One region of the Pseudoalteromonas sp. APC 3495 genome, then DNA from elsewhere that is predicted to be linked to it. Evidence: predicted binding sites of a transcription regulator. Region 1 holds the regulator's gene; each other region holds the start of a gene.
The links. The regulator ArgR, encoded in region 1, controls arginine synthesis, uptake and breakdown. The targets are predictions, from matches to a motif close to ANTGAATANNTATTCANT.

Region 1 (7,405 bases):
TTTCAGTATGTAAGCGATGAACAATTAGAGCTGGCCTCTATATCGGCTTTGTTTATTGTGGTGGTGGGGTTTATTCCGTTATATTTTATTAACCGTTCAATGGAGCAACGTAGCTAAATGAGTAGTTTGATTTTACAAGGCGTGAGCTATGCATATAACGGGACTAAGGTGATAGATAATTTAGATTTAACCTTAGGTAAAGACGAAATAGTGTGTTTACTCGGAGCCAGTGGCTGCGGTAAAACCACCACACTAAAAGCCATTGCAGGATTAATTGAAGCCAAACAAGGGCAGGTATTTATTGATGGTAAGCTAGTCAGTGATGCTAATACGTTTGTTTCACCTGAGCATCGTAATATTGGCATGATGTTTCAAGACTATGCGTTATTTCCGCATTTAACGGTGGCTAATAATATTGCGTTTGGGCTAAGCGGCATGAGCAAAGCAGATAAACACGCACGCGTAAGTGAAATGCTAAAGCTGGTACACTTGGTAGGCTGCGCCGATAGATTCCCTCATCAACTCTCTGGTGGGCAACAGCAGCGAGTAGCGATTGCACGCGCATTAGCTTATAAACCTAGCTTACTGTTACTTGACGAGCCATTTTCTAATATTGATACCCAAGTACGATTTGAGTTAATTGCCGACATTAGGCGCATTATTAAGGCGCAGCAAGTATCGGCTGTGTTTGTTACTCACTCAAAAGAAGAGGCGTTTGCTTTTTCAGATACGCTTGCGGTTATGCACCAAGGTAAAATTGCGCAGCAAGGTACGCCAGAACAGCTTTTTGCTAAACCACGTTCAAAGGAGGTTGCAGAGTTTCTGGGTCAGGGCATATACTTAAGCGCAACCGTATTAACCGCCACTGAATATCAAACGCAGTTTGGGGTGGTTGAATCAATACAGCCACAGCAGCATGGCGTGGCCGATATGGGCGTTATTTATGTGCGTCCGCATCAACTTGAACTTGCTAGTAATAACGATACTCAACAGCAATCTGAGCGGGTTAGTGTATTAAGTAGTCGCTTTATTGGCTCTGCTTATGTATACACTGTGGTTATTGCTGAGCAAGAAATAGAAGTTGCAGCCCAGTATGGCCAGTCATTTGAAATTAATGAACAGGTTATAATAAAAATAAAACCGCACACGGTGAATTTTTTTGAATCGTAATTAATCGCTGTGTTTTGCTCTAAAAAGTAAGGAATAACAATGGCGCAAGCGCAATCAGGGATTTGTGCTGAAGCAAACTTACACGGTTTGCACTTATTTTTTAATGTACTTGATGGTCACGACGAATCACTTCGCGCTAAGCTTAAAAAAGTGAGCGATATTGAAGATGAGTTTAGTGATCAATTCTCTGAATCTATGCTTTCTTGTATGGTCGCCATTGGCGCGCAATATTGGCCACACATTCTGCCCGATTATATGCCAAGCGAGCTGCAAAGCTTTCCTAATATTACCCATAGCGATTTTGTGATGAGTGCAAGGCCTTGCGATTTATTTGTGCAAATCCGCTCAGACAGAGAAGATGTGAACCACCTGTTTGCATTGCAAATATTAAAACTTTTCAACCCTGATGTTGAGCTGGTGGAGCAAATTCGTAATTTTCGTTTTCTAGATGGCCGTGATTTTAATGGTTTTATTTATGCCGGTGATACACCGCATGGTCGTCAAAAACGGGTTACGGCCCTCGTTAATAAGCCTGATAGCTTTGAAGATCAAGGCAGCTATATTCATGTTCAGCGCTATAAGCATGACTTAACGTTATGGCAGCACTTGTCGTTGCAAGAACAAGAACAAATAATGGGGCGTACTCGTCTCGACAATACCCTAATAAGCCCCGCACTTGAAAGCAGCCATGCAACCCGAAGTGAATTAAAAGATGAACAGGGGCAAGCATTATTACTAAATCAAAGTATGCCTTATGGCGACGTGTATGAGCAGGGGATGTTAATGATTACGTGCTCGGCTAAAGGGGATGCGTTCGAGAAAGTACTCAATAGCCGATTAGGGCAGGGGGAGTATTACGACCATTGGCTTGATTTTACTCAAGCAGATATGGGCTCTGCGTTTTTTGCACCCTCAGTGCGATTTCTAAAGCAGCTATAAAACAAGCCAGTAACGGCTACGTATTAGTATAGCCGTAACAGTGATAACCAAACGAGTTTAAACCGTATCAAACAAAATACGCACACGCTCTAATGTGAGGTCTATTTCTGATACTTTCGCTGGCGCAATAAAAATAGTGTCATCGCCGGCAATTGTTCCTAATACGCCATCTGCTTTACCTAATGAGTCAAGTAAACGGGCAATTAGCTGAGCAGCCCCAGGACTGGTGCGAATAATAATCATCATTTCGTTATGCATAATGTCAATAACTAACTGGCGTAACGGGCTTTTAGCGGTTGGTACACCCATTTCGGCAGGTAAACAGTACACCATTTCTTGTTTTGCATTGCGGGTGCGTACCGCGCCAAACTTACTTAACATCCGCGACACTTTACTTTGGCTAATATTATCAAAGCCTTGTTCTTTTAATGCGTCAACTATTTCGCCTTGTGAGCCAAAATTCTCTTCTTTTAAAAGTGCTTTAAAGGCTTTTACCAATGCTTCTTGTTTGTCTTGTGGTTGCATAGTGTCTAATTAGTTATGTTGTCGATACTGCAAATTCTACACAAAAATGCATATTTATGCAGCAGTTGTTTAGGTTTTGCTGCGTTTAAACAGCAAAGTTTACAACTATGGTCGAAAATATAGCTAAAATAGGCAGGATAAATTTGTTTTTAGTCGCTAATTTCTTTATCTTATAAACCACAAATATTTCCTTCCTCAAATCACGGAGAATTCCAATGAAAGTTGCTGTATTAGGTGCTGCAGGTGGTATCGGTCAAGCGTTGTCTTTATTATTAAAAACAGGCTTACCAGCTGGTTCAGAATTATCACTATATGATGTTGCGCCAGTAGTTCCTGGTGTTGCTGTTGACCTTTCTCATATCCCAACAGATGTAAAAGTTGAAGGTTTTGGTGCAGATGCACTAGATAAAGCATTAACAGGTTGTGATATTGTTTTAATCCCAGCGGGTATGCCACGTAAGCCAGGTATGGATCGTGCTGATTTATTTAATGTTAACGCTGGTATCATTAAAACATTAGCAGAAGGCATTGTTGCTAACTGTCCTAAAGCGCTTGTAGGTATTATCACTAATCCAGTTAATGGAACTGTACCGATTGTTGCTGAAGTATTCAAAAAAGCAGGTACTTACGATGCTAAGCGTGTATTTGGTATTACAACTTTAGATGTGATCCGTTCTGAAGCGTTTATTGCTGAACTTAAAGGCGTAGACGTAGCAAGTGTTAAAGTACCAGTGATTGGTGGCCACTCAGGCACAACCATTCTACCGTTACTTTCTCAAGTTGAAGGTGTTACTTTCACTGATGAAGAAGTAGCTACACTAACTCCTCGTATCCAAAACGCAGGTACTGAAGTAGTTAATGCTAAAGCGGGCGGTGGTTCTGCAACATTATCTATGGGTGCTGCTGCAGCACGTTTTTGTATGTCTTTAGTTAAAGGCTTACAAGGTGAAGACGTTGTAGATTATGCATACGTTGCTGTTGAAAATGGCGATGCAGAGTACTTTGCACACCCGGTACGTTTAGGCAAAAATGGCGTAGAAGAAATTCTTTCTTACGGCACTCTAAGCGCATTTGAAGAGCAAGCTAAAAATGACATGCTTGAAACGCTGAAAAAAGATATCAAAGAAGGTGTTGATTTTATGGCGTAATAGCCAAAATTAACCCATAAAAAAAGCCTGCATTTGCAGGCTTTTTTATTGCTCGGAATTATCTACACAGTATTACTTAGTGGTCGCGGTCAACCGCTATTCTAGCTAAGCTAATTAGTGCTTGCTTGTAACTCGACTCAGCTAAGCAATCTAAACAGGCAATTGCTTTATTAGCTTCTTGCTCGGCTTTTTTCATTGTGAACTCAAGGGCATTGGTATGTTTGAGCGCAGCCAGTATCTCGTCAAGGTGCTCCATACCATTACAGTGCTCAATAGCGTCTCTTATTAACTGTGTTTGATGCTCACTACCGTGTTGCATTGCATATATAAGAGGTAACGTCGGCTTACCTTCAGCTAAATCGTCGCCAATGTTTTTACCAAGTTGGTCGGCATCAGCGTTGTAATCTAAAACATCATCCACTAACTGAAAAGCAGTACCTAAATGCATGCCATACAAATTAAGTGCCTCTAGTACACTATCGTCTTGCTCAGTAATAATGGCCGCAAGACCCGTCGCTGCTTCAAATAGCTTGGCGGTTTTAGAATAAATAACCTGCATATAACTGGCTTCAGTGGTATCAGGGTCGTTGCAGTTCATTAATTGCAGCACTTCACCTTCAGCAATAATGTTGGTTGCATCAGCCAGTACTTGCATTATTTGCATTTTACCAAGACCCACCATTAGCTGAAACGAGCGGGTGTAAATAAAATCACCCACCAGTACGCTAGCAGCATTACCAAACTCAGCATTTGCTGTAGGTGTGCCACGGCGCAAATTAGATTCATCTACAACATCATCATGTAAAAGCGTTGCGGTATGAATAAATTCAATGATAGTTGCTAGCGTAATGTGATCTTTGCCTTGGTAACCTAGCGCTTTAGCCGCCAAAATAGCCAACATAGGGCGAACACGTTTGCCACCGCTGTTAACAATATACAAACCAAGTTGATTAACTAACGCCACATCTGAGCGCATTTGCGCATGTATTAGTTGATTGACGTCATTCATATCGCTTTCGATTAACGCCTGGATAGCTTTTATATCCATTGATCTCCGAGCCAATTTTAATGTGTGAACGGCGCAGATTGTACAACAAAAAATGCATTAGCTCGATATTTTGTGATGATTCCTTAAAAAAACACCCTTAAGTAGGTTAAATGACCTATTAACCTTGTGAATAATTGATTAAACACCCTGGTTTAATTTTGAATCACCCTTGGCGGTTAATTGAACTACATAGGCTCGCTTTGCTATTGCTAATTTATTTTCTGTAACCGTTAAAAAGCGCTTGGCAAAGGGGGATTTTAATATAAAATAGAGGAAATATTGAATTGCTCTCAATGCAGCTACTTTTTATTCATTTAATTACAAAAAGAGGCTTGCTAGTTTTTACGCATTAGCGTAAACTTCGCGCCCTATTGAAGAATATTTTAGTTGCGTCGATTTGAGGGCGCACAGACGGAGTTAATTATGTACGCGGTTTTCCAAAGTGGTGGTAAACAGCACCGTGTGACTGAAGGTCAAACAATTCGTCTTGAGAAATTAGACGTTGAAACTGGTGCAGCAGTTGAATTTGATTCAGTACTTTTAGTTGCTGATGGTGAGAAGATCGAGATTGGTGTACCGTTCGTAAACGGTGGTAAAGTAACAGCTGAGGTTGTTTCACACGGTCGCGGTGAGAAGATTAAGGTTGTTAAATTTAGACGCCGTAAGCATTCTCGTAAGCAAATGGGCCATCGTCAATGGTTCACAGAAGTTAAAATCACTGGCATTAGCGCTTAATTAGAGGTACTTAGAAATGGCACATAAAAAAGCAGCTGGTAGTACTCGTAACGGTCGCGATTCAGAAAGCAAACGCCTAGGTGTTAAGCGTTTTGGTGGCGAATCAGTTCTAGCGGGTAGCATCATTGTTCGTCAGCGTGGAACTCGTTTCCACCCAGGCGCAAACGTAGGTATCGGTAAAGACCACACTATCTTCGCAAAAGCAGATGGTAAAGTTCAGTTTGAACAAAAAGGTCCTTTAAACCGTAAATACGTAACTATCGTAGCTGAGTAATCAGTAAGGTAGTTAAAAAACCCCGCCTTTGCGGGGTTTTTTGTTTTAAGCATGTTTAAATATATACCCAAGTGTTTTTATGCTCAGTGTGCTCTATAAGCCACTTAGGTATATAATAGAGTTATTAACAAGCCAATCCCTAAAGTGAGTAATCATGAAGTTTGTAGATGAAGTAGAAATTCGCGCAGAAGCTGGTGACGGTGGCAGCGGCATCGTGTCTTTTCGTCGTGAGAAATATGTTCCAGATGGTGGACCTGATGGCGGTGACGGTGGAGACGGTGGTAGTGTTTATCTACAAGCTGATGAAAACTTAAATACCCTTATTGACTATCAATTCGAGCGTTTTCATAGAGCAGAACGCGGTACAAACGGTCAAAGCCGTAATTGTACGGGTAAGAAAGGTGAAGACCTGATCGTTAAAGTGCCTGTTGGTACACGTATTATTGATGTTGATACACAAGAATCATTAGGGGATTTAACCCAAGATGGTCAACGAATTGTGGTTGCAAAAGGCGGTTTCCATGGCTTGGGGAATGCGCGTTTTAAATCAAGTACTAATCGTGCTCCACGTCAAAAAACACTTGGCACACCGGGTGAAGTACGTAACCTTAAGTTAGAGCTAATGCTACTCGCTGATGTCGGCTTACTAGGCTTACCAAATGCAGGCAAATCAACCTTTATCCGCAGTGTGTCAGCTGCAAAACCTAAAGTAGCTGATTATCCATTTACTACGCTGATTCCTAACTTAGGGGTTGTTCGTCCGGAAGCAAACAAATCATTTGTCATCGCTGATATTCCAGGTTTGATTGAAGGCGCGTCAGAGGGTGCGGGATTAGGTATTCGCTTCTTAAAGCATTTAGAGCGTTGTCGTGTGCTTTTACATATTATAGATGTAATGCCAGTTGATGGCTCTAACCCTGTTGATAATGCATTTGCAATCATCAACGAGCTACACCAGTACAGCCCTAAGCTTGCTGAAAAGCCACGCTGGTTAGTATTTAATAAAATTGATTTATTGCCTGAAGATGAAGCCAAAGCCTTATGTGAGCAAATTGCAGAAGAGTTGGGTGAGTCTGAAAATATTTACAGTATTGCTGCAATTAATAAATTAAATACGCAGCCATTAATTCACGACATCATGACGCTACTTGATAACATGCCTAAAGAGAAGTTTGTAGAAGTGGCAGACGAAGAGGTTGAATTTAAGTGGGATACCTACCATCAAAAAGCCACTAAAGGCGATGATGATGACTGGGATGATTGGGATGAAGATGATTACGACGTAGAAGTTGTCTACGAGCGTTAATAATTGTTTATATTTAAAAGGAGCTAACGCTCCTTTTTCTTTGATTAATAATAAAGTATTGGGTATTTAGTGTGATAATTTCAATGATTGCAGCAATGGCAAATAACCGTGTCATTGGCTTAGATAATAAAATGCCATGGCATTTACCTGGTGACCTTCAGCACTTTAAAAAAGTAACCTCTGGTAAACCCGTTATTATGGGGCGCAAAACATTTGAATCAATAGGCCGACCGTTACCTGGGCGACGTAATATTATTATT
Region 2 (7,405 bases), on a different contig from region 1:
AACCACAAAGTCACGATCAGATACACCATCAAGGCTGTTTTTAGTCGCGCCTGTAAACCCTAACCCTTGTGCAAGTGCGTGACGGTCAATCGGATAGGCAGTTCCCGCAAGAGCGCCACTGCCGAGTGGACAATAGTTCATTCGTGCTTGGGCATCTTGCAACCGGCTTTCATCACGCTCTAACATTTCTACATAAGCCATACACCAGTGACTAAATAACACCGGCTGTGCACGCTGTAAGTGCGTATACCCTGGCAATATTGTGCCAAGCTCACGTTCAGCCAAGCTAACAAATTCAGCTTTTAATTGTACAATCGCTTTTAAAATGTGATCGGCGGTATCGCGACACCATAATCTAAAGTCGGTAGCAACTTGGTCGTTACGACTGCGTCCAGTGTGTAATTTTTTAGCTAAATCACCCACTTTTTCAATTAGCGCGGCTTCAACATGCGAGTGAATATCCTCAGCACCTGAGGTGGCAACAGCGTGTGGATCTGCTTTTACCTCTTCAAGTAATTCATATAATGCCGATACCAGCTTTTGGTGTTCGTCATTAGATAACACGTTGACTTGTTCAAGTGCGCCAGCCCATGCAACAGAGCCAATAATATCTTGCTCTGCTAATTGATAATCGAAGGGAAGTGAATCGTTAAATTGTTTAAACGCTTCATCTGGACCCGTAGAAAAACGCCCGCCCCATAATGCCATGAAATCTCTCCAAACCCGATAATAGCCCCTTAATTCCAAGGGGCTTAAAAAATTACTTTTTAGCTAATGCTGAAATTCTGCTTGATAGTGAGAATAAACGAATAAAGCCTTCTGCGTGCGATTGGTCATAAACATCGTCTTCACCAAAAGTAGCAAAATCTTCGCTGTATAAACTGTTAGGTGATTTTTTCTGGACCGCTGTTACTTGCCCTTTGTAAAGTTTAAGTACCACTTCACCTGTCGCTAACGTAGAAAGCGCTTCTGCACCGGCTAAAATAGAATCTTTAAGCGGCGTAAACCAACGACCGTCGTAGACTAAATGCGAAAATTCACCACCGAGTACCTCTTTCCATTTACGGCTTGACTTATCAAGAACGAGCTCATCAATTGCTTGAAGCGCCGCCATGATCACTGTACCGCCTGGTGTTTCATAACAACCGCGTGATTTCATGCCCACTAAACGGTTTTCTACAATATCAACACGACCAACACCATGCGGGGCTGCAATGTCGTTTAGTTTAACTAAACAGTCGTAAGGCTTTAATTGTTCGCCGTTTACAGCAACCACTTCACCTTCTACAACTGATAAAGTGACATGCTCAGCTTTATCGGGCGCTTGCTCTGGTGAATTAGTCCAGGTCCATACCTGCTCACTTGGCTCACACCAAGGGTCTTCAAGCTCGCCGCCTTCGTGGGAGATATGCCATGCGTTAGCATCACGACTGTAAATTTTAGTTGCTGATGCAGAACACGGAATATCACGCTCAGCTAGGTAATCAAGCAATGATTCACGACTTGATAAATCCCACTCACGCCATGGCGCAATCACTTTTAAATCAGGAGCCAGTGCTGCAAAACATGACTCAAAACGTACTTGGTCGTTACCTTTACCCGTACAGCCATGAGAAAGTGCATCTGCCCCCACTTTACGGGCAATTTCAACTTGGGCTTTGGCGATGATTGGACGTGCCATAGAAGTACCTAGTAAGTAGGTCCCTTCGTATATAGAGCCTGTTTTAAGTGTTGGGTAAATGTAATCACTTACCATTTCATCTTTCAAATCAACTACGTAACATTCAGATGCACCCGATGCAATGGCTTTCGCTTCTACGCCTTCAAGTTCTTCTGCGCCCTGGCCAACATCGGCCACAAAGGCAATAACTTCACAGCCGTAGTTTTCTTTTAACCATGGCACAATAGCCGATGTATCAAGACCACCTGAATAGGCTAAAACGACTTTTTTAATTGAACTCATAGGTGTTCCTTAACAAAATTTGGATTTAATAATGTAACAAGCAGAGCATTTTGCGCATGCATACGATTTTCTGCTTGTTGAATAATTTTTGATGCGGGGCCATCCATCACCTCAGAGGTAATTTCAAACTCACGGTGTGCCGGTTGGCAATGTAATACCGTGGTAGCCCCAGTTTTTTTAAGTAATGCCTGATTTAATTGATAAGGCATGTATTTTTCTTTCACTTGCTCAAGCGGTGTGGTGTCTCCCATAGAAACCCAGGTATCAGCGTAAACTGCGTTAGCACCTACCGCAGCCTCAACTCTGTCACTTACCATCACAGACGCCCCATTCATTGCGGCAATTTGCTCCGCTTTTTTAAGAATTTGCGAATCGGGCGAACTGCCTTTTGGCGTCACAGCAACAAAATCAGTACCTAAAGTTGCTGCAAGTAGCATCAGTGAATGCGTTACGTTATTACCTTCACCTAAATAAGCCAACTTTAGCTGACTAACATCACCGTGCACTTCTTGAAGCGTTAAAAAATCAGCTAAGGCTTGGCATGGGTGATATAAATCACACAAACTATTAACCACAGGAACAGACGAATACTCACCTAAGGTAGTTAACGTACTGTGCTGATTAACCCGGGCAACGATACCATCAGCCCAAGTTGAAATATTCAAGGCAAAATCTTTTATTGATTCACGAGCTCCCATCGCGCCGTTTTGTTGATCAAGATAAACCGCATGACCGCCTAAACGGTTTATACCAATATCAAACGATAAACGCGTACGTAAACTTTGCTTTTCGAACAGAGTAACCACTGACTTACCAGCTAACACTTGGCTGTACTTTGCAGGGCTTTCTTTAATATCTTGCGCTAATTTTAATAAATTAAGGGCGCCTTGTTGGTCTAATTCTAGACCCGTTATAAAATCTTTAAACATATTCAACCTATGGTGTCACTTTAGTTCCGACGTGCTCGCCTTGCAGCAAAGCCGTTAAATTTTCTGGCTTTTGCCAGCTGGAAATGTACACACCGCGTCGTAAATGTTGGGCAGCGTGAAGGCTGGTCTTAACTTTGACCTCCATCCCGCCCACAATTACTCCCTCTGCAATTAAAGTATCAATGTGTTTTGTGTCAAGTTGATGTAGTGGATGCTTATTCACATCAAGCACCGCTTCTACATCTGTCATAAAAATAAGTTCGGCGTTTAAATTACTCGCAATCGCGGCTGCTGCTTCGTCAGCATTGACGTTGTACCAAAGCCCTTGCTCATCAAAACCGATGGAGCTGACTATAGGTAAACGCCCGCCACTGAGTAATTCATTAATAATAGAATCATCATTACTATGGCATTGACCTACTTGCCCTAGCGCTTTTAATTTTTGTGATGCTGTTATTCCAGCTTCATATAAACTCAAGCCAACGGGTTTGTGCCCAGCAGTCATTGCTTGCGCCATTAATTGTTTGTTTGCTGCTCCCGCTAATGCTCCTACAATATAAGGCATCTGTTCTTTAGGGCTGATACGCAAACCTTGGTGTTTAGCACTGGCAAAACCGGCTTCAGCTAGCCAATGGTCAACTAATGAGCCACCGCCATGAACAATGACAAATTGTGCATCATGTTGCTCATTAAAAACCTCAAAAAGCGCTTTAGCGGCATTTTCAGTATTGAGTACTGCGCCACCGAGTTTAATAACCCACGTTTTACTGCTCATTTAAACGCTCCTACTAAACCTGTAGTGTGAGGCAAACCCATTGACAAATTAATACATTGCAGAGCCTGACCAGCCGCCCCTTTTAGTAAATTGTCAATCGCTGCCATTACTATTAATTGTGAGTCTTTCTGCTGCCATGCAATATCAACATAGGGTTGTTTTGCTACCCCTTTAATGGAGGGAATTTTGCCACCAAGCAATCGAATTAACGGCTCATCTGCTAATACTTGATACGCTTTAGTTACTTGCTCACTAGTCACACCCGGTTTTAGCTGTACATAAATGGTTTCTAAAATACCGCGCGGGAAATTACCTAAATGAGGAGTAAATAACACGTTATGGCCAAGATACTGCTGTATCTCAGGCCCATGACGATGGTTAAACAAACCATAAGCAGCTAGCGATACTTCGCAAAAATGCGTGCCAATACTTGCTTTACGACCTGCTCCAGTTACTCCCGATACAGCATTAATAATAATCCGCTCATCACTAAGTAACTCAGCTTGCTGAAGAGGCTTTAATGCGTTTAATGCGGCAGTTGGGTAGCAGCCAGCTACAGCGACTAACTGCGCCTTTGCAATGGCCTCACTATTCCACTCTGCAAGGCCATATGCAGCTTCATTGAGGAGCTCTGGATGCTGGTGTTCAAAACCATAATAAGTGACGTAATCTTCATTACTTTCAAGACGGTAACCACCAGACAAGTCAAATACCTTTTTGCCCATCGCTAAAAACTGAGGGGCTAAATCAACACTTACTTTATGGTCAGTGCATAAACACACATAGTCTGCTGAATGCGCTATATCACTCAATGCACTCTCATCAAGTGGTTGCAAAGGTAAGTCAAGTAACCCTAAGTGCTCAGGGTATAATTCACTGAGCAGTTTATGTTTATCCAAGCTTTGCGCTGATACATAACATGCTGATAATGTTAATGCTGGATGTTTGGAAATTAAGCTAGCCAATTCTGCGCCGCTGTAACCGCTGGCACCTATAATTACTACGTTCATTATTTACTCTTTATCTAAAATTAGTGACTACATTCCATGTTATTGACTTACACTAGGTTGCAACCTAGCTAAACTGATTAAATTAATGAGTGATAACTATCGTCGTATTATTTTCATGGCGTAACTTTAATATATTTATGCTTAAAAAGTGAATTGATATTCATCATAAATACTTTTATATTGTTATGCAATTAAATTGAATACTTATTTTGGATTTTTTTATGTCTCTGCCGTCTTTTATTTCGATGTATCAGCAATTAATTGCTGCCCCCTCTATTAGCGCTATTGAAGAGCATTTGTGTATGAGCAATAAAAGCGTAATTGAACTACTCGCTCAGTGGTGTGAAAGCTTAGGTTTTACCTGTGAAATAATAGAGTTAGAAGGTGGTAAAGGCCGCTACAACTTATTAGCAAAACGCGGACAAGGCGATGGCGGGTTAATGCTTGCGGGGCACACCGATACGGTGCCATTTGATGATAGCCGCTGGAATCAAAATCCATTTAAATTAACCGAACTTGATAACAAATTATATGGTTTAGGCAGTATTGATATGAAAGGCTTTTTTGCTTTTGTACTGCAGGCTATTAGTGAGCTTGATGAAAAGCAACAAACTCAACCTATTTTAATATTAGCGACCGCCGATGAAGAAACCACTATGGCTGGCGCACAGCAAATTTGTAAGCACCCAAATTTAAAGCCAAGCCGCTGTATTATTGGTGAACCCACTGATATGACACCAGTATTTACCCATAAAGGCCATATGACTACAGCAATCAGAGTCGTTGGTCGCTCAGGACATAGCTCTGATCCCGAACGGGGCCTTAATGCCATCGAAGTAATGCATAAAGTGATTACAAAATTACTGATCTTAAAAGAACAAATTAAGAATAAATATTCAATAAATCACTTTGAAATTCCTTATCCAACACTCAACTTAGGCAATATTCATGGGGGTGACAATGCCAACCGAATTTGTGGCTGCTGTGAAATGCACATTGATATGCGCCCTCTTCCCGGTTTAAGCGTGCAAGAGCTTCAAGCACTGGTACTTGATGCAACCTACGATATAAACCAGCAATACCCTAACTCTGTGAGCGTAATTGATTTGCATGAGCCAATTCCAGCATTTACGGGAAGCACAGATAGCGCGTTAGTCAAATTAGCCGAAAATATAGCAGGGCAAAAAGCAGTGGCTGTTAACTACTGTACCGAAGCGCCATTTATACAGCAACTCGGTTGTGAAACCATCGTAATGGGGCCAGGCTCTATTAACCAAGCGCATCAGCCCGATGAGTTTTTAGCAATGGAAAAAATCAAACCTTCTCAACAAATTATCAGCAACCTTATAAAGGCGAGTTGCTTTAATCAGTAACAAAAAAGACGCTTAATCGCGTCTTTTTTGTCATTGTATTTGTAGTTGTAATTACATATATTTTCGTAAATACTTTTTAAACACCGGATCAGTTTGTCCCAGTTCTTTCTGCTCTTCTAATATCTCTTTTAATATAGCACCTGAGGTAAGCGGGTTCGCAAGTACCACTCTAAATACCACGGTTGGTTGGTTATCATATTGAACTGGCGTTAAACGCGTACGCGATACAAATGAGCGACCCGATTCACGTTGGCGTTTTTGCATGCTGGCAGTAAAACGATTAAGCGCGGCAAAAATGTCTAAACGGGTTTGTGCATCAGCTTGGGCTATCGCATGTTTAATTTGTTTTGGTACATAGCGATAGGTCAGTAAGCAAAGTTCTGGCTCTGATATTAACTCAAAATCTTCATCGGCTTTTATTAAATCAGCAAAATAACGCGCTTTTTTAATACTGCGATCGATAAGCATTTCATAGCCTTTACGACCAATAACACGTAAGCAAGCATGCACTAACATCGCCATCCCAGGGCGACTTCCCTCAAGCGTATGGCTGCCTAAATCTTTAGAGCCTTTACGTAAAATATATTCAGCATGATGCTCGATGGCATCAGTTGCAGCAGGGTCTTTAAATAAGACTAAACCGGCCCCCATCGGCACATACATTTGCTTATGCGCATCAATGGTGATTGAATCTGCATGCTCAATACCTTTTAATAAATGCCTATGGGTATTAGACAGTAAAGTTGCTCCGCCCCACGCTGCATCAACATGAAAATGACAATTAATCTCTTGTGCTAAATTAGCCATATCTTCAAGTGGGTCAATATTACCGGTTTCAGTGGTTCCTGCGACTCCAATAATTGCCATCACTTTAATGCCTTGTGCTTCAAGCTCTAACGCTTTTTCTCGCATTGCACTAACATCGACTTTATTATCGGCAGAAGTTTTAATACCAATTAAATTTTCACGACCAATACCTAATAAATCAACCGATTTACCAAGCGAATAATGACCTCGTTCAGAAATTAAAACTGCCAGCCCTTTGTAACCATAGTGAAGCATTCCTGCAACTAAACCTTGTGCAGCAATGCCTTTAAAATTGCCATCCGCTTTTAATAAGCGATTTCGAGCTATCCAAAGTGCAGTAATATTTGCCACGGTGCCGCCAGAGCAAAATGCCCCTAACGAAGTTTTTGCACTGTGCATCCATTTAGAATAAAAACCATCACTTTGGCTATAAGCTAAATGATGCATCATCCCTAAAACTTGACGTTCTAATGGGGTAAACGCTTTCGAGGTTTCAATTTTTACTAGGTTTTGATTTAACCCAACCATTAATTTCGATAACGGTAGTA
Region 3 (7,405 bases), on a different contig from region 1:
TCGGGTAGATTTTTATTACAGGCGAAATATAAAGGGGCTTGATGGGCATTGATGGGCATGAGTAATTCGAGTTGTAATTTATTTAATAAATGAGATTGTTCATGGTTTATTCGCTGCGCTGGTATAACAACTAAATCAATACTCGAACTTCGGGTTTGGATTATCTTAAAAATATTATCAAAACTACTAAACAGCATTAAATTTTCGTTTTCTTTAAAGCCCTTTGAAAGTAAGTAATGATGGCTGTAGTTATCTTTTAAAACCGCAATACGGTATTGCTTTGCCTGCTCTAAATTAGTTAAGGAAATACCTTTGCTTTTAAGGGAGTAAAAATTAGTGTCAAATTGGGCAAGCTTAGCAAACCAAATAAAATTATGTTCCCGCTCAGGCGAACGAGAAATAGAAAATATACAGGTTTGGGGATCTCTCAGTGCAATATTGTAAGCCATACTCCAATCGTTTACAGAAATTGAATAATCAATACCTACGCTATCAAGCACTAATCGGACTTTATCGGCAGCATCACCTACTAAATTGTTATTCGCGTCCAGATACTGCGCAGGCGCAAAGTTCTCTGTCACAACAATAAGTTTAGCCGTACAATGATGACTTACAATGAACAATAATACACAATACCACTTAGTCACAATAACCCACTATATAAAATTTAAGATGTTACTTTTTTGATAAAAGCAAATTTAATATAGCGGATTATTTACAAATAGCCAATTTTGACCTTTAGGATTAACGATTCATTGCTGCAATTAAGAATGCTGAAATTTTAGCGCCTTCTCTAAGCGTCGTCTCTGAGCTTGATTGACCCACTAATGAGCTGTCGGTAAACGGCGCGATTTCCATCATATCTGCACCGGTTATTGGAAACTCATCGGCAATGGCTGACAAAATATCAAGCGCATGCTGTGGTGTTAATCCATTTTCTTCAGGTGTACCTGTTGCTGAGGCAAATTGAGCATCTAGTGCGTCAATATCAAAGCTTACATACACTTCATCAACCTTGTCAGCCTTTAGTTGCGCGATTGTATCGGCAGCAACAGCGGCTGCGCCACGCTCAATAATTTCAGCAGCCCAGTGCTGTTTAACGCCAAAGGTACTTTCCCAATGTGATTTAGGCTTACCACTTGAGCGAATACCAAATTGAATTAAATGATGTGGCGCGGGTAAAAATTCTAAAATATGGGTACACCAAGAGCCAAAACATAAATCGATGCCTAAACGCTCAACCAATAAATCGGTGTGGGCGTCGAAATGAATAATAGCCGTACGCTTACCTTGGCTACGCTTTGCTTTTAAGTACGCTTTTGTCAGCGGGTAACTAATAGAATGATCGCCACCAATGCCAAAAATGCCTTTATCTTGGAATGTTGCATAAAAGCTGTCACATACATCTTCGGTAATAGACAGTGGACTTACGAAATGGTCGTTATTGTCATTGCCATAAAGCGCTTTTTGGCAATTGGTAATTGTTGCCTCGTTTAAGTATTTATCGTGTAATAAATGCGGTATTACGCGCACATCACCTAAGTCAAATGAACGACACTGTGTTTGCTGGTCAATTAAAGCTGAACGTAAAAATAAAGGCCCCCAGTTTGCACCGCGTAAAATACCACCACCACAATCAGAGCTAATCCCCAGCATAACCGCTTTGTGGGGTGAGTTAGGTAATTCATTTAGCGAGTCACGCCATAAAGCATCGACATTTTCAGTTTGACCATATAATTTATTTCTGAGTGCTGCTTTGCGTTCTTTTGCCGTATTAACCGTAAATACACCGTCGCCAGGTGCACATAAACAGTGTTCAACTTTATTTTTAAATGCTTGAAATTGTGTGCTCATTGTAAACCCTTTTTCAATCTGAATATCTTGTCTATTATTGAGTAGTTATGCAAAACGACGAACGCTGAATAAATTAAAAATTAATTGTATGTGGTTATAAAAATCACTGAACGTTGTGTTTTGCGAGGTTAGGTCAGTGGCAAAACAATACAAAACCTACTAACTAACCTTATGAATATAAACAATTTAAAATTTAGCTAACAACTCTTTTGGCTAGCTACTGGTTTGCTCTGAGGTATGAATATAGTGTCTGAGCAAACAAGTCAACTGGCTCATTTTGTTAGTAATTTTAGCCATTGATTGAATATTCAGAGTTGATGAATAAATCAATACGGACATCCGTCCTGTACTTCATTTAGGTTTCTCGTAATCATGTTAAATTGACAACAACTCTTATTAAAAAGGCTTAGTTATGGAAAAGGTATTTCACTTAGGACTGTGTATTGATGATTTAAAAGGTGCAAAACTGGCTATTGTTCCAGGGGATCCAGATCGTGCAGCACGCATTTCACAGTTCTTAGATAATCCAACCTGCCTTGCTCAAACGCGTGAGTTTCACATTTATTTAGGCCAATTAAACGGCCACTCAGTGGTTGTATGTTCAACCGGTATCGGCGGCCCTTCAACGTCAATTGCGGTTGAAGAACTGGCTCAACTTGGCGTACGTAGCTTTCTTCGCATTGGCACAACAGGCGCGATTCAGCCGCACATTAACGAAGGCGATATTTTAATTAGCCAAGCCTCAGTTCGTTTGGATGGCGCGAGTCAGCATTTTGCACCGCTGTGCTACCCTGCTGTTTCTGATTTTTTTGCCACTCAAGCGATGGTAAAAGCCTGTGAAAACCTAAACATCGATTTTCATATCGGTATCACCGCTTCAAGCGATACCTTCTACCCAGGACAAGAGCGTTACGATACGCATTCTGGTTATGTTCCTAAGTCATTACAGGGTAGCTGTGAAGAATGGCAAAAACTAGGCGTGATGAACTACGAAATGGAATCGGCTACTTTATTTACTATGTGTGCCGCTCTTGGCCTACAAGCAGCCTGTGTTGCAGGTGTATTAGTAAATAGAACACGTCAAGAAATTCCTAACGTAGACCACGGCGAGATTGAGAAAAAATCGGTTGCCGTGGTACTTGAAGCCGCTAAAGTGTTACTTGGCTAATGTTGCGCTAATAACCTCAAGTGTTGGCAAGCCAGTAAAGCTTGCTAACACGGCTTTTGCCACCCCTGATTGGTTTTCATGACCAGCCGTTTCTAATAACGTAACTGATTTAACTGTTTGCTTATCAAAGCTCAGTCCTGCTAAAAACAACTGACTCACAGCACTTTGTAATGGCGATAAACTCGGGCTGTACGCTGCATTTTCTGCATAGCTGCCATAAAAATCACCGTTTTCAAACGTACTTATTTTTACTGCACTGTAATTTTGGCTGTATGGCACATAAGCCGCTAAAGCATAGCTCATCAGCTTTTCATCAAGTTGTTTGTTTTCAAAACAATTAGTTTGCTCTGCTGGGTTAAATAAGCTGTGCTCATTGCCTAAATCGGTTGGTCCAAATGAATGAGGTAATAACTCTGCCAATTTAAAGTTTTGTGCTGGCAGTAAAATATCAAGCTCTTTCGCATCAGCGAGTTCATTCATAAATTGACGACAGTACCCACATGGGACATCACTAATCGCTATTTTAAGAATTTTTTTACCGCCATTTAACCAGGCATTATTAATTGCAGATTGCTCACCGTGCACCACTAAACTAAGTGCTTGATGGTCAAACTCAGCGTTAGCGCCAAAGTAAAAAGTAGTGTTTCCTTGTGAATCGAGCCCTTTTACAATTGCGCCGACATGAAATTTGGAAATAGGTGCAACGGAAAACTCTGAAGCCATAGGCACTAAGCCTTGTAATAATGCATCGTCGCTAACATTAAGCTCGGTGCAAAGCGCTTTAATATCGCTTGAATATAAAATACCGCGTTGAGTTTTTAATTGACTGCGTAGAGCTTGCGTTTGCGCTACGTTTAGAGAAATGTGTGAATTGCTAAGTGCTGTATTATGTTGCACTTTAAAAGTTGCTGAAGCCATAATAGTTTTTATTTGTTCAATGGCCAAGTAGTGTAAAAGGTTGGCAAACTAAATACCAGCCTATTCAACGTAAAAAAAGGGAACACGTCGTGTGTTCCCTCTAAAACTAATCTAGTTTTGGATTAACCTGTATTACGCATACCCGCTGCAATACCGGTCATAGTGATCATCAAGGCATTGTCTATATCATTTTCATTGCCTTTATCATCGCCACGAGAACGACGTAATAACTCAACTTGTAATACATTAAGCGGGTCGGTGTATGGGTTTCTAAGCCCAATAGACTCTTTGATCCAAGGCTGATCAGCCAATAAGCTTTTTTGTGGGCTTAATGATTGCACTAACGTCATCGCCTCACCAAGTTCCTCTCGCAAGGCAACACCTAAAGGCTTATACATCTCTTCCACCAGCGCATTATCGTAATGCTCACTCAACCAGCTATCCGCTTTACTAAATACCATTTCTAGCATTTCTAAACGTGCTCTAAAGAACGGCCATTGCAAACTCATTTCGCTTAAGGTTTCAATCCCATATTTTTCAAGCGCGGCTTTAAGTCCACTTAATGCACCTAACCATGCAGGTAACATTAACCGGTTTTGACTCCACGCAAAAATCCATGGAATAGCACGTAAGCTCTCAACCCCTCCATTTGGATTTCGTTTTGCAGGCCTTGAGCCTAACGGTAGTTTTGACAGTTCTAATTCAGGTGTCGCCATTCTAAAGTAAGGTACAAAGTTTTCATCGTGGCGCACCACATTACGGTAATGCTCACACGACACATCGCTAATTAATGCCATTACTTCGCGCCACTGTGATTTAGGCTCTGGTGGTGGCAATAAATTACTTTGTAGTACCGCACCTGCATAAATATTTAAGCTTTGTAATGCAACATTAGGCAGGCCAAATTTAAAGCGGATCATTTCACCTTGCTCTGTTACCCTAAGCCCGCCTTTTAACGACCCCGGCGGCTGAGAATGCAATGCTTGTGCAGCAGGCGCACCACCACGTCCAACCGTACCACCACGTCCATGGAATAAAATAAGCTCAATACCGCGTTCATCCGCTAGTTGTACGAGCTTATCCATTGCCTCATATTGTGCCCAACCAGCAGCCATCATGCCTGCATCTTTGGCTGAGTCTGAATAGCCAATCATTACATTTTGGGTGTTTTTAATGTGTCCACGGTACCACTCGTTATTTAAAAGCGTAGTGATCACGTTGTGGCCATCGTTTAAATCATCCAAGGTTTCGAATAAAGGCGCCACAGGCAGTTCAAAACCACAGCCAGACTCTTTAAGTAATAGCTGCACTGCTAATATGTCAGAGGCGGTTCGTGCCATAGATATAATGTATAAACCAAAGGTTTTTTCATCTTGCTGGGCAATAACATCAAAGGTATCAAGCACCTCTTGCACTTCTGGACTTGGTTGCCAATGCCTAGGAATAAGCGGACGACGTGAATTTAGCTCTGTCAGTAAAAAAGCTTGTTTGTCTTGCTCTTCCCATTGATTGTAATCGCCAATACCTAAATGACGAGTTAATTCTGAAAACACATCGCTGTGTCTTGACGAATCCTGTCGCACATCCAGTTTTGCCAAACGCAAACCAAAGCTATTTACACGATGGATCACATCTAATAGCAAGCCATCAGCAACCACTTGCATATTGCATTTTAACAATGAGCGATAACACACCTCAATTGGGTGCTTAATTTGGTTAATATCAGTAATTAAATCTTGTGATTCTGTACGCTTATTTTTAATTTTAGCGCTTAAGTACATCACTGTTTCAGCCACTTGATTTTTAAGCTCTTTGAGCACGGCTCGATAAGGTTCAAACTCTTGCCCTGCCAGCTTAATAAGCTCATCGCTGGCATCAGACATGGAAAGTTCAGCACACAAAGTTTCTAAATCACGCTGATATAAATCCAGCGCCATCCAACGGCCATGATCGAGTACTTGCTTAGTCACCTCGGCGGTTACAAACGGGTTACCATCTCGATCCCCCCCCATCCATGACGTAAATTCTATCGGACTGTAGTTAGCTGGTAGCTCAAGGCTCAAATGCTGTTTAACATGCTGGCTAAACTCACGTAAAAAACGTGGCACGGCATCCCATAAGCTATTTTCAATTACCGCATAGCCCCATTTAGCTTCATCAACTGGACTTGGGCGAGAACGACGAATATCGTCAGTATGCCAAGCTTGGCTAATTAGCTGCGCAATTCGATTTAATATCGCTTCGCGCTCCTGCGCAAGGTTGTCGGTGCGCTCAAGCGACGCTAAACAATCGCTTAGTTCAACATGTTTGTTAATAATAGTACGGCGAGTCACTTCGGTTGGGTGAGCGGTTAGTACTAAGTTTATGTGGAGTTTTGAGAGTGTGTCGGCTAAATGATTATGATTAAGCTGACCTTGTTCGGCCTTTGCTGCTAACGTTTTTAATGTTTGAGTGAGAGGATTTAGTTGGCAAAAACCAACATCATTAAAACGTGATACGGTATGAAACTGCTCAGCAACATTAGCTAAGTTTAAAAAATGATTAAATGAACGGGCAACCGGTAAAAGCTCCTCATCACTAAGCGCATGGAGTACATCAATTAACGCTTGGCGATCGGCTTCATTGCCACTGCGAGATGATTTTGATAAAGCCCGAATTTCTTCTACTTTATCTAAAATCTCTTGGCCTTGGGCATCTTTAATAGTTTGTCCTAATAATTGACCAAGTAGACTAACATTACCTCGCAAGGCGGCATATTGTTCACTCATTTCTAGCTCTCCTTCGTTTCTTGGAGACCTATTAATATCATTAAGCGGGAATATTTAATAGATCCATTTGCATCGCCTTGTCGTAAAAAAGCATATGTAAAATAAACACAAAGCGATGACATGATCATTTTTTACGATGGTAATTGCCCCCTTTGCAATGCAGAAATGCAACATTTAAAACGTGCCGATGTTGATCATAAAATTACACTAGAAGATTTAAATGCGGATGATTTTAGTGAGCGTTTTCCTGCAATCGATAAACAAAATGCCATGGATTTATTGCACGCCCAAACTGATAAGGGGCAGATGATTTACGGCTTAGACGTCACTTATCAAGCTTGGCGCATCGTTGGAAAATACCGCTGGCTTAAAATAATTCGTTTGCCAGTAATTCGCTTTTTTGCCGATCATGCTTACACTTTTTTTGCAAAATATCGTCATCACATTAGCCGTTTTTTAATGCCCAATGCGCAGTGTAGTAATGGTCAATGCAATATGAAATCTAAAGGTGAAAAATGAAAACAGTGATTTTATTTGGCGCCAGTAGCGCCATTGCACAGTCCTACGTAAATCATTTAAATCAGCAAGCAACACAATTTAATATAATTTGTGTCAGCTCATCGAATATTGAGCATAATGATGACAAGGTAACCTATTTCTACAGCGACTACTCGGCGCAAAGCCTAAATGAGCTAAC

Region 2: a site for ArgR is predicted at 4,825-4,842, ahead of argC (N-acetyl-gamma-glutamyl-phosphate reductase). Genes of this name have one in related genera too.
Region 3: a site for ArgR is predicted at 1,891-1,908, ahead of QL984_RS16975 (arginase family protein). Genes of this name have one in related genera too.

What each region holds. Positions count from the first base shown of each region.
Region 1 covers NZ_JASDDA010000038.1:11,627-19,031, forward strand. The annotation lists gene QL984_RS14150 (iron ABC transporter permease) at 1-117, shown strand, start outside; gene QL984_RS14155 (ABC transporter ATP-binding protein) at 118-1,170, shown strand; gene QL984_RS14160 (Dyp-type peroxidase) at 1,210-2,109, shown strand; gene argR (transcriptional regulator ArgR) at 2,167-2,634, opposite strand; gene mdh (malate dehydrogenase) at 2,850-3,782, shown strand; gene ispB (octaprenyl diphosphate synthase) at 3,859-4,830, opposite strand; gene rplU (50S ribosomal protein L21) at 5,254-5,565, shown strand; gene rpmA (50S ribosomal protein L27) at 5,582-5,839, shown strand; gene cgtA (Obg family GTPase CgtA) at 5,994-7,145, shown strand; gene folA (type 3 dihydrofolate reductase) at 7,217-7,405, shown strand, end outside.
Region 2 covers NZ_JASDDA010000075.1:480-7,884, reverse strand. The annotation lists gene argH (argininosuccinate lyase) at 1-708, opposite strand, end outside; gene QL984_RS17935 (argininosuccinate synthase) at 761-1,963, opposite strand; gene QL984_RS17930 (ornithine carbamoyltransferase) at 1,960-2,892, opposite strand; gene argB (acetylglutamate kinase) at 2,900-3,667, opposite strand; gene argC (N-acetyl-gamma-glutamyl-phosphate reductase) at 3,664-4,677, opposite strand; gene argE (acetylornithine deacetylase) at 4,899-6,050, shown strand; gene panP (pyridoxal-dependent aspartate 1-decarboxylase PanP) at 6,102-7,405, opposite strand, start outside.
Region 3 covers NZ_JASDDA010000061.1:4,142-11,546, reverse strand. The annotation lists gene QL984_RS16980 (transporter substrate-binding domain-containing protein) at 1-647, opposite strand, end outside; gene QL984_RS16975 (arginase family protein) at 745-1,854, opposite strand; gene udp (uridine phosphorylase) at 2,267-3,022, shown strand; gene cdd (cytidine deaminase) at 3,011-3,940, opposite strand; gene ppc (phosphoenolpyruvate carboxylase) at 4,063-6,708, opposite strand; gene QL984_RS16955 (DUF393 domain-containing protein) at 6,829-7,227, shown strand; gene QL984_RS16950 (SDR family NAD(P)-dependent oxidoreductase) at 7,224-7,405, shown strand, end outside.